Regions from separate parts of the Vibrio sp. 970 genome, predicted to be linked through region 2. Evidence: predicted binding sites of a transcription regulator. Region 2 holds the regulator's gene; the other holds the start of a gene.

Region 1 (5,809 bases), on a different contig from region 2:
GAAAACCACTAAAGCGATCACCGCAACGACTTACGTGCAAATGATGCCGCATACCACGGCAGTGAACGTTGGTCTATTTTTCGGTTTGAAAGGCCGAGTGATCCCAACCAGCAGTGCATGTACCTCTGGCAGCCAAGCAATCGGCTACGCCTACGAAGCGATCAAGCACGGCTACCAAACGGTCATGGTTGCTGGTGGCGCTGAAGAATTGTGCCCAACGGAATCCGCTGTCTTCGATACCCTTTTTGCCACCAGTCTGAAGAATGAAGACCCGAAAAGCACACCAAGACCTTATGACTCCGATCGCGATGGTTTGGTGATTGGTGAAGGTGCGGGAACGCTAGTTCTGGAAGAGTACGAACACGCCGTCGCTCGTGGCGCGAAAATCTATGCAGAAATCATCGGTTTTGCCAGCAACTGTGATGCCGCACACGTCACTCAACCACAGATGGAAACCATGCAAATCTGTATGGAAATGGCTTTGCAAAACGCGAGCATTCCTGCTGAGAAGATCGACTATGTATCTGCTCACGGCACAGCCACCGACCGCGGCGATATTGCAGAAAGTAACGCAACAGCGAATGCTCTGGGCAAAGTGCCAATAAGTTCACTCAAGAGCTACTTTGGCCACACACTAGGCGCGTGTGGCGCGATTGAAGCGTGGCTAGGTTTAGAAATGATGCACACGGGTTGGTTCAACCCAACGCTCAACCTAGAAAACCTCGACGAGCAATGTGGCGATTTAGACTACATCGCCGGACAAGGCCGAGAACTGGACGTGAAATATTTGATGAGTAACAACTTCGCCTTTGGCGGCATCAACACCTCCATCATCTTTAAAAAGATGTAATGCCCTTAGTAAATGCAAAAGCGCTGGTTAACCAGCGCTTTTTTGTTGGTTGCCTATCAGGTTCATATATCACGCTGTAACGGCAAACAAGACATTACCATTCCGCGATACAAAGGCGACTTTTAACACCACGAATTTGTAATCCCATCGCTTCAAAGACATGCTCAAAATCTTGACAAGATGCAGGCACATTAGGTAGCGACAATGAAGCCTCGGTAAAAAACGTCCGACTCAAATTATCCGTCTCTCCCCAAGCTAACTGCCACCAATCCAAAATTCGCGGCTTGGATGCGTTTAATCGATAGCTAGCAGGAATACGATCACGCTTGTTTAGGTTTTCAACCTTAGATGTTGGTAGTAAGTTCCACTTATCATTGTTGGGCCAATAAGCAAATGGCAAACAGTGATCAACGTGATACTCATTTCGTAATTTGCTTCCACTCCATGCACTGACAATGTCGCAATGGCTGAGCTTCAACTGTTCAATTCTCTTTCGCACGACTCGCGTATCATGGTCTTTATCAATCCAGACCAAACAATCATGATACGTTTGCAGTGGAATACCCCGCTCTTGATTAGACCGAAATCGTTGCATTTCCATAATCCATTGGTTGACCACCAGCGGCTCAATCCAAGAGTTATACAATCGAAAACAATCCCAAAGGCTTTCATCCAACACAAACAGCCCATAACCTTCGAGGAACTCGCTATCCACAACAATTGAACGTTTTGGCTTCTTAGCTGAACGAATCATTTCAAAGTAAGGGTTTGATTTATCACCTTGATAGGTAAAAGTGACGGGACCATCTTTTATGGTTTTTAAGCTGTCTTTTATCGCTTTATCAAGCGCCACTGCATCTTCACCAAAAAATGTCGTGCCTATAGCAAGATCATCAGGACTTAAATGGGAAAGTCTGCCCCAGCCATCGGGCTTTATAAAACCTAGCCCTTTAGACGAGTTCGAGCTTTGCTGGATGTTCTCTTTATCGATTAAACGCTTAAATTGACGAATCCAATATAAGCCAACTAATCCTAATGGGATTGCAACTTTACCTTCGCTGCGATCAACCACTGCACCAGAATGAGCGTCTGCAATACGTAGTAAAGTACGTAGTAGTGCGAGCTTATAGGTAGCCGATTTGGAATCATTGACGATAATGTGGCGAACCTTATTCAGATCACCGGAACCATCATCAGGCAAAGACATCACTACAGTTTGCCAAGATACACCCGTTCGCTTTAACTGATCGTCATCGAGAGATACGTTTCTCACCATTAAAGCGCTATTCTTTGCAAACTTTTCGAGCTCTTCAACCGATACGGGATAAGCTTTACGACCGTCAGAAAAGTCACCGTGACGAAGGCTAATCACCAATCGACCATTAGGCGCTAACAAATTTGCAAGTTTGCGAAATGCACGTTCACGGTGCGTAGGCGCAAGATGCATCCATACCGCACTGACAAGAATTAAATCGAAGCGAAAGCCAAGATTAATGGTTTTCTCAAGCTTAGGTAATGCATCTTCAAGCCAAGTAACGGAATCGCCACAGTAAGACTTACCAAGCCTTAGAAGTGCTTGAGCAGGCTCAATCGCAACAACTTCACACCCATGCTCAGCCATCCATTTCGCGTCTCGACCAGAGCCCGCGCCAACATCTAACACACGATCTCCAGCCTGGGGCCAGAAGACTCTCCAACTCGCGTGGACATCCTCAAACTGAATCGATGTGTATTGCTTCGCGAAAGAGTCGGCGTGTCGGTCATAAAAGTTAGAAGTGGCAGGCATAAAGGTTAACGAAAGGTAATTAATATGCGTCCATATTAATTGCTAGAAATTGCAATGGCTAGAATGCCATTCAAAAGTTGTAGATAGAGTGGCAATTACAGCCAAAAACCTAAAAACGACAAAGCCCCGACAACTCAAAGAGTTATCGAGGCTTTTGAATATATGGCACGCCCTGTAGGATTCGAACCTACGACCACATCCTTAGAAGGGACGTGCTCTATCCAGCTGAGCTAAGGGCGCGCTACAGGGACAGGATTATACGAGTTCAAACGGGTAAATCAACGGGTTTTCATAACATTCTGATCTGAATGCCTAAAAAAAGTCCATTAAAACGCTTAATGTTCAAAAACACCACAAAGCAAACGTTTGCGTATGGATGTTGATAAGAAATTCTGCGACAATGCGCCGCAGATAATCTGCCTTCTTAATTTATAAGGAAAGTCATGACTGCTCAAAATATAGACGGAACTCTCATTTCCCAAACTGTTCGATCCGAAGTGGCTGCACGTGTTAAAGCACGTGTTGAAGCTGGGCTACGTGCTCCTGGTTTAGCAGTGGTTCTAGTTGGTGAAGATCCTGCCTCTCAGGTTTATGTCGGTAGCAAACGCCGCGCATGTGAAGAAGTTGGGTTTGTTTCTAAGTCTTTTGACCTTCCTGCGTCTAGCTCAGAAGAAGAGTTACTAGCGCTGATTGATGAATTAAACAATGATGATGAAATTGACGGCATTCTAGTGCAATTACCCCTTCCTGCGGGCATAGACACAACACATGTTTTAGAGCGCATTCACCCAGAGAAGGACGTGGATGGCTTCCACCCTTATAACGTTGGCCGTCTTGCGCAACGTATTCCAAAGCTTCGCTCTTGCACGCCAAAGGGCATCATTACCCTACTCGACCGTTACAACATTGAGCTACGTGGTAAGCATGCGGTTGTGGTTGGCGCATCAAACATTGTTGGTCGTCCAATGACACTTGAGCTGCTGCTTGCGGGCTGCACAACAACAACATGTCACCGTTTTACCAAAGACCTAGAGAGTCATGTGCGTCAAGCTGACGTTGTCGTGGTTGCGGTTGGTAAACCTAACTTCATCCCTGGTGAGTGGATTAAAAAAGGCGCAGTGGTGGTCGATGTCGGTATTAACCGTCTTGATTCAGGCAAACTAGTTGGCGACGTGGAATACGACAAAGCACGTGAAAGTGCGAGCTTTATTACTCCTGTTCCTGGTGGCGTTGGCCCAATGACCGTCGCAAGTTTAATTGAGAACACGATGCTCGCTTGCGAACAGTTCCACACAGACAAATAACGTAAATTTCAGATACGAAAAAGGCTCCGCAAGGAGCCTTTTTGCTAATTGTTGATATCTATTTCAATTACAGACTTAAAATCACGCCCGCAATAGAAGCGCTCATTAAGTTCGCCATGACACCAGCGATAATCGCACGGAAACCATGCTTAGAAACAAATGCACGCTTTTCTGGTACCAAAGAGCCCAACCCACCAATCAGCATCGCCATGCTTGAGATATTTGCAAAGCCACACAAAGCAAACGTCACGATTGCTTGTGAGTGTTCACTAAGTTGAGACTTCACTTCTGCAAGCTGGATGAAAGCGACGAACTCATTCACCACAATCTTGTTACCAATCAGCGAGCCTGCTGTGGTTGCTTCTTGCCATGGTATACCCAACAACCAAGCGACTGGCGCAAACACAAAACCTAGGATGAGCTCAAAACTTAATGGTGTCCCAATCAGATCACCTATCCAGCCTAACATGCCGTTTAGCATTGCAATGACACTAATAAACGCCAGTAACGTACCACCGACCGATACAGCAATGCGTACACCCGCCATGGCACCATCGGCTAATGCTTCTACTACGTTGGTTGCACGTGGAATTTCAACTTGGCTAATGTCGATATCTGCTGCTTTATCCGTATCTTCTGGCATTAAAATTTTTGCCATCAACAAGCCGGCAGGTGCCGACATAAATGCAGCAGCAATAAGATAGTTGAGGTCGACACCCAGTGATGCGTAACCAACCAACGTTCCGCCAGCAACTGACGCTAAACCACCTGTCATAACTGCAAAGAACTGCGAGTCAGTCATGTGCTTTAGGTAAGGCTTTACCATTAATGGTGCTTCAATGGTGCCAACAAAGATATTCGCCGTAGCAGACAAAGACTCAGCACGACCGATACCTAGCAGCTTTTGAATACCACCACCGATAAAGTTAATGATTTTTGGCATCACACCAATGTGATAAAGACCTGAGATAAGAGAGGAGAAGAAAACGATGATACCCAGAACATTGATCGCAAAGGTGAAGCCCCCTGTCGCCAAATTACCGAATAAAAACGCAATGCCCTCTTGACCATAGTTGATCAAATTCGACACAACACTGCTCACTGAATTCAGCGCATCTCGTCCTGCTGGTACATATAAAACCAACAACGCAAACAGTACCTGCAAAGCAAACGCAAACGACACTGTTCTCAGCTTTATATTTTTTCTATTTGTAGAAAGTAGCCATGCTAGGAATAGTATGGCTACGATACCAATAATTGAGTTCATAAAATGAATCCGACAGAAGGGGGATATGGAAGGCACCGGATTGTATAGCGGACTCAAAATGCTGCAAGTTGAGGATGTTAACAGTGTGAAAAGTTTAAGCGACCAATAACTGACCAACAAAATAACCAATTGAATTTATTAAAGATAAACGTTTGCTTATTTTAATTATTTCCATATGGAAAATATGTTTCTGGTTCAGGAAAAATTTTTGTGAAGTGAATCACCTTATGTGTCGTTCTACAACGTCATTGATCCTGTTATTTAGGAATAGAGATGTAAGGCGCCAAACGTTGGTCCCAATGACAAGGGTTGCCGATCTTCTGTTTGATAAAGTTAATCACTGCGGATATTTTTTTTGGCATATGCTGGCGGCTTGGGTATACCGCATAAAACGGCATCGACTGGCTGGCTTTCCAGTCAGGTAACAGCTGTATTAACTTACCCGTTCTAAACTCATCCCCCAGCAAGTAAGTGGCAAGGTAGGCAATACCCCAACCTGCAGTAGCCGCATCCCGAACGGCTTCTGCCAGATCCACTGAATAGTTACCCGAGACTTTTACGTTCAATTCTTGCTGATCTTTGGTAAACGCCCACCCCGTATA
Region 2 (5,809 bases):
ATAGTTTTTAGGCCGACTTTTATTGGAGGCCGTTCATCAACTCATCTCGGCGAGCTTGAGGTACCACACTCCAATGAGTGCCGTTGATAGCACCTTCTAGTGCCCATAGCAACTCAATGTTGACGGTTGCAGAGTGCGTATCTCTTATCGCTTTATAGGCGTTAAGCGCACCTTCCTCTTCAAGCTTCTCTACGGATTCGATGCCGGCTTTTTTTAGCATGCGCTCGGTAGCCAGTCGTAAGTTAGGCAAATCTTTCAAACGGTTAGGCTTTGTACTTGCTTGCTGTTCTTTCTCAAGCTTTGCCTTTTTCAATGATTGATTCGCTACTTCGATTAAGCGTTCGCTTGATTCCCATAAATCGCTGGAAATAGCGTAGTACTTTGTAACGACTGGAAAGCCACGTTTTTTATAAACGTAAGGCTTTAGCCCTTGTTTCTCGAAGTCAGATGAAGTTTTTTGGTCTGCTCTGATATGAAGCTGATTGTTTACCACTAGTGCAAACATTGTTTCATCAGCGAATAGTCCGAAGCCACCAAACATTGAGCGCGACTTGATATTACCAAGTGCCTCAAATAGCTTCATAGAGTCTTTGAGTATCGGTTTATCCATGTTTTGTTATCTCGGTGTAATTAATATTACGCCACCAAAAGTCAGGTCCGAGAGAGTAGCAAACATGCGTAAAAACAATGTCATTACAGAGTAAAGTCATTGCTTACACACTTGCCATCGGTAACCCCGCTACCTTCCATATCGTAATATGGTTCAGGCCGGAGGCTTTGCGTCCCACTCTTTCGAATGGTTTGCCCTGTGCGTGACACAATGAGCATACTTCTTATATTGAATTAACATCACGGTTTAGCGTTAAAAGTGTGATTTCGGTTCAATAAAAATGATAGATTGAATGCTCTATTTTGCATATGGAAAGGTGCAAATTGGCCTTTGAAAAGGAGTTCTTAATATATATTACATTTATATAAAACAGGGAGTTAACGTTAGTCAATTGTTATTAGAGTGGTGTGAAGTATTAGAGAATGCTTAATTTTTCCAAAAAAATAAGCGCCCCTGTAGAGCGCTTATTTAACACGGTTAAATACAGTGAAATTTAGTTCATTTTTTTCACAGTATTTCGAATTACAAGCTCAGGTTGCATTTCGAAAATTCGTTTTTCGTGTTCTTTATCTTTGATACGCTCAAGTAGAATTTCGAATGCATTTTTACCAACACGACGTTTAGGTTGGTGGATAGTCGTTAGCGGTGGAGAGAAGTATTCCGCAAGCTCGATGTTGTCGTAGCCGATCACTGAAATATCTTCAGGAATTTTGATCCCGTTTTGTTGCAAGCGGCTCATTAGGCCTAGAGCCATTGTGTCGTTAAAACAGAATACCGCCGTCGGGCGCTTGTCCATTGCGGTAATTTTATCTGCAACTAATACGGCCGTATCACATTCAAAGTTACCTTCAAGGATCCAGTCTTCATTTACAGCTAGGTTCGCTTCGCTCATTGCGCGACGGAAACCTGCAATGCGCTCTTGGCAAGCAAGCTTTTCAAAATGACCGCTTAGACAAGCGATATCCGTATGACCATTGTCAATCAGATGTTTGGTTGCAATGTAGCCACCTTCTTCTGAGTTATCCATGATCTTGTCTGCTTGTGAGCTCTCTGGGCCCCAATCCATGACCACTTTAGGAATGTCCGCATGACGGTCAAGCATCTCTTTTAGTTCTTCGGTTAAGTCAGAACACATCACTAGGATGCCATCAACGCGCTTTTCAGCCAGCATACGAATGTAATCGCGTTGTTTTTCGTAAATCCCGCCTGTGTTACATAAAATCAGAGTATAGCCTTGGCGGTAACAGTAGCTCTCAACGCCATCAATCACTTCTGAGAAAAATAGGTTAGTTGATTGAGTTACTAACATGCCAATCGTACGAGTTGAGTTGCATTTTAGGCTGCGTGCAACGGCACTTGGCGCGTAATTCAGCTCGTCAACGGCTTTCATTACTTTTTCTTGCGTTGCTTCTGCAACGAAACGCGTTTTATTGATAACGTGCGAAACTGTCGTAGTGGAAACGCCGGCTAAGCGAGCAACGTCTTTTATCGTGGCCATAAATGGTGTCCTGTATCGAGCTACTGAAATATGTCGTATTGGATGTACCTGATGCTCTAATGGTTTCACACCTAGCAATATAAAATTGGCGCTAAGTGTCTCGGCAGCGGTTGATCCAAGTGCGACAAAAGGGTACGTAGCAGCATCGGTCGATGAATTTTATCTTTTTTCTATCTGATGAGAAATTGCCATCAACCTGTTAAGAAAACACAAAAACCGCTATATTTCAGCGGTTTACATATAAATCATATTTAATCGTTTGCGCTCACATTTTAGCCCTATGTGGACTGACTAGCAATGTTTTCAGCAAGAGATTTGTGTATTTGAAGTCACATTTTGACTGCTAAATAACCAAGCGTCTTTGCGCTAAGTTAAGGCAAACGAATATTATACCCAAGTTACTTACAATTGGTCACTTTCAGGCATACAGGAAGCCCGATAGGCAGGCTCCCTAAAAATAGGCGGCAATTATTCACCAAGAAGGTAGGCGCTGTCTAGTTTACAAAATGCAACTAATAGTTTCGCGACACTCGAGTAAAATCCAAATTCGTCGAATTGTTTACATTTGTCTGAAAACTGAGGTAACCAAGACATCAATTGTTGCTGGATAAAGTCGTTTTGTTTAACGAAGGCTTCTTCCATGTGTTTTTCTTGTTCAAGCTCGTTTGAGCGGATAATCATGTTCCCGAGAAAGTCGAGCTCAACGGCTAAGTGATCCGCAGGTTCCTTTAGGTTTTCGTCTACTTGAACGCCAAATTCAGCCATCAACTTTTCCATTTCCTCAGCTGGCTTGTCATTCAGTAAACCTGATTCACCAATGTACATGGATGCGTAAGGAAGAGCGCCGTATTTTTCTGTCTTCAAAAACAGTTCACAAAAGTCAGCTGCAAGCTCTAGTTGTGCATCTTCACGATCTTGTAACCGATTCAATGCATCAACTAGGCTATCAACGGCTGGTTTTAGCGACTCATTTTCACCTAAACCTGCGAGAAAACTGCGAATTTCAACACTGTGATAGGCTTCCAATTCTTTCTCTGTTAGTTCTTTTGCGAACAAGCTCGAAAACCACCAGTAAATTTCAGCGCGTTTCTCATTAAAAGCTTTCACTTCTTGCATTTTGGGCTCCTGAATGATGCTTCAAGTCATGCATCACAAAGTCAATTAGGGATATCCCCTAAGTGTAATCAATTAAAATGAATAGCAGTAACTATAATTGTTATGTTTTATGGTCAAAAATGACCGTTTATTAATAGCAATGGGCAAGCTTGTTTTGAATCAATAAAAACGCTAAATCTTGCGTTTTAATGTATCTATGACTAGAAATGTTACTAGTTATGAATAGAATACGTCTTGGATAATAAGAAGACAGAAAAGTGGTGTAAATGAGCTATCACGTATTAGTCGTAGAAGATGATGTTGTAACTCGTAGTAAGCTTGCGGGATATTTCCAAAATGAGGGCTACCAAGTCAGCGAAGCAGAGAGTGGCGCAGAAATGCGTGAAGTTTTGCAAGCGGGCGATGTAGACCTGATCATGCTGGATATTAACCTGCCTGGTGAAGACGGCCTGATGCTTACTCGTGAGTTACGTAGCCAATCGGATATTGGTATCATATTAGTAACAGGACGCACGGATAGCATTGATAAAATCGTAGGCCTAGAAATGGGTGCTGACGATTATGTGACAAAACCTTTTGAACTGAGAGAGCTGTTAGTTCGCGTTAAAAACTTGCTGTGGCGTATTTCAGCAGCGCGCAGTGGCAGTTCGAAAGCGAATGAAACCAGTGAAGAGCACATTGTGCGCTTTGGGGAGTGGACATTCGACATTCAACGTCGCGCACTTAGCCGCAACGGTGAGCCAGTAAAACTAACTAAAGCAGAGTATGAACTTTTGGTGGCATTATCGTCTTACCCTAACCAGGTGTTAAGTCGTGAGCGTATTTTGAACATGATCAGCCATCGAGTGGATGCGCCGAATGACCGCACCATTGATGTTCTTATTCGACGTATGCGCGCAAAAATGGAGTTCGATCCTAAGAACCCACAGATTTTTGTAACGGTGCACGGCGAAGGCTATATGTTTGCTGGTGACTAGTTTGAACATAACTCAATCGTAAAAAGAAAAGGAGAGCTTCGGCTCTCCTTTTTTGTGGCTTCAAGATAATACTAGTTTGCTTCAACCATTGGTGTTTGGCCGACAGTATCACGCAACCTTTGCCAAATACTGCCCAAGTACTCATGCCAATAAAGCTCTGTTTGTTCTAAGTAACGCGCTTTAGGTGAGTATTTATCCCAAGGTTGACTTATCTCGCTAATAGCTAAGAAGTTGGTCGGGGCTGGGATTGGTTTAATGCCTGCTGCGTTGAACTCATACAATGCACGGTTCATGTGACTCGCAGAAGTGACTAACACAATCTCCTTTTGTTGAACGAATGCAGCCGCTTGACGCGCCTCTTCCCACGTATCTTTCGCATCTTCTAATAAAATGATATCGGATTTCGCGACGCCCAACGCAAGGGCAACGTTCGCCATCATTCGCGCGTGGCTAATTTCAGATCCGCCAGCATAGCCGGATAAGATTAATTTCGCGCCTGGATACATTCTTAAAATACGAATGCCCTCAGTTAAGCGCATTAATGCTGCACGGCTTAACTGCGAGGTGGGTGGAATTTCGTCATCGATAACATGACCATTCCCTAAAACCATCACGTAGTCGATGGTGCCAGAAACTGGCAAAAAGGCTTTATGCTCTCGCTCTAACGGCATAAGAAGCTTGGTTGAAACAGGTTGGAAGGCAACAAGAAAAATGCCAACAAAAGAGAATAGAACAACGAAGCAGCCAGTTTTACGTTTTGTAGTAAAACTAATGAGAGCAAGACCCAACAAGCCTATCAGCAGCAATGCCGGAAGGGGCATAAGCATGGCTGACACTACTTTTTTCAGCTCAAACATACATAAATAGTCCGAAAAAACATCAATTGATAATAAAAATGAGGGTATCCCTCTTTATTCCTGCTTTCCTTGTGCCAGAATAGCGGCACAATCCGTTATGATAACTCAGCAGAAGTGACAGAAGACCGCAATTTCGACGATATCGCCCACAAATTTGCAAAAAATATTTACGGCTCCGATAAAGGGGAGATCCGCCAAATCATTGTGTGGGAAGATTTTCTACAGATTCTAAGTGAATTAGATGCTGACCAGCAACCCCTAGAAGTGTTAGACGCTGGTGGTGGTTTGGCACAAATGTCGCAAAAGCTTGCTAAGCTCGGACATCGAATCGCTTTATGTGATCTATCTTCGGAAATGCTGCAGTTGGCTAAGCAGGATATTGAAAAAAACGGTTTGCTTGAGCAGTATCGCCTGATTCATTCGCCTGTCCAATCCATCGGTGAACATATGGATGTACAGGTCGATCTGGTTATGTTCCACGCTGTGATGGAGTGGCTGGTTGATCCTAAGGCCGCACTTGAAACAGTTCTAGAACAAGTAAAACCGGGAGGCATCGCATCAGTCATGTTCTACAACCACCACGGTTTAGTCTATAAAAACGTGGTTTGTGGCAACATTCCTCATATATTAGACGGCATGCCTCACCGAAAAAGATTTAAACTACAGCCGCAAAAAGGCTTAAAACCTGAAGAAGTCTACCAGTGGATAGAAAATTCAGGTTTTAATATTTGTGGCAAATCTGGTATTCGCT

What was found. The regulator PurR, encoded in region 2, represses purine synthesis genes. The targets are predictions, from matches to a motif close to TNANGNAAACGTTTNCNTNA.
Region 1: the regulator PurR is predicted to act here: its motif matches at 2,991-3,010, upstream of folD (bifunctional methylenetetrahydrofolate dehydrogenase/methenyltetrahydrofolate cyclohydrolase FolD).

What each region holds. Positions count from the first base shown of each region.
Region 1 covers NZ_JAWOTW010000010.1:61,346-67,154, forward strand. The annotation lists gene R7Q11_RS15590 (beta-ketoacyl-ACP synthase) at 1-850, shown strand, start outside; gene R7Q11_RS15595 (class I SAM-dependent methyltransferase) at 945-2,636, opposite strand; tRNA gene R7Q11_RS15600 (tRNA-Arg) at 2,800-2,876, opposite strand; gene folD (bifunctional methylenetetrahydrofolate dehydrogenase/methenyltetrahydrofolate cyclohydrolase FolD) at 3,080-3,940, shown strand; gene R7Q11_RS15610 (NupC/NupG family nucleoside CNT transporter) at 4,008-5,207, opposite strand; gene R7Q11_RS15615 (LysR family transcriptional regulator) at 5,465-5,809, opposite strand, start outside.
Region 2 covers NZ_JAWOTW010000004.1:94,995-100,803, forward strand. The annotation lists gene R7Q11_RS07455 (TfoX/Sxy family DNA transformation protein) at 20-610, opposite strand; cyclic di-GMP riboswitch class I at 727-816, opposite strand; gene purR (HTH-type transcriptional repressor PurR) at 1,104-2,108, opposite strand; gene torD (molecular chaperone TorD) at 2,577-3,224, opposite strand; gene torR (two-component system response regulator TorR) at 3,491-4,201, shown strand; gene elyC (envelope biogenesis factor ElyC) at 4,273-5,058, opposite strand; gene cmoM (tRNA uridine 5-oxyacetic acid(34) methyltransferase CmoM) at 5,173-5,809, shown strand, end outside.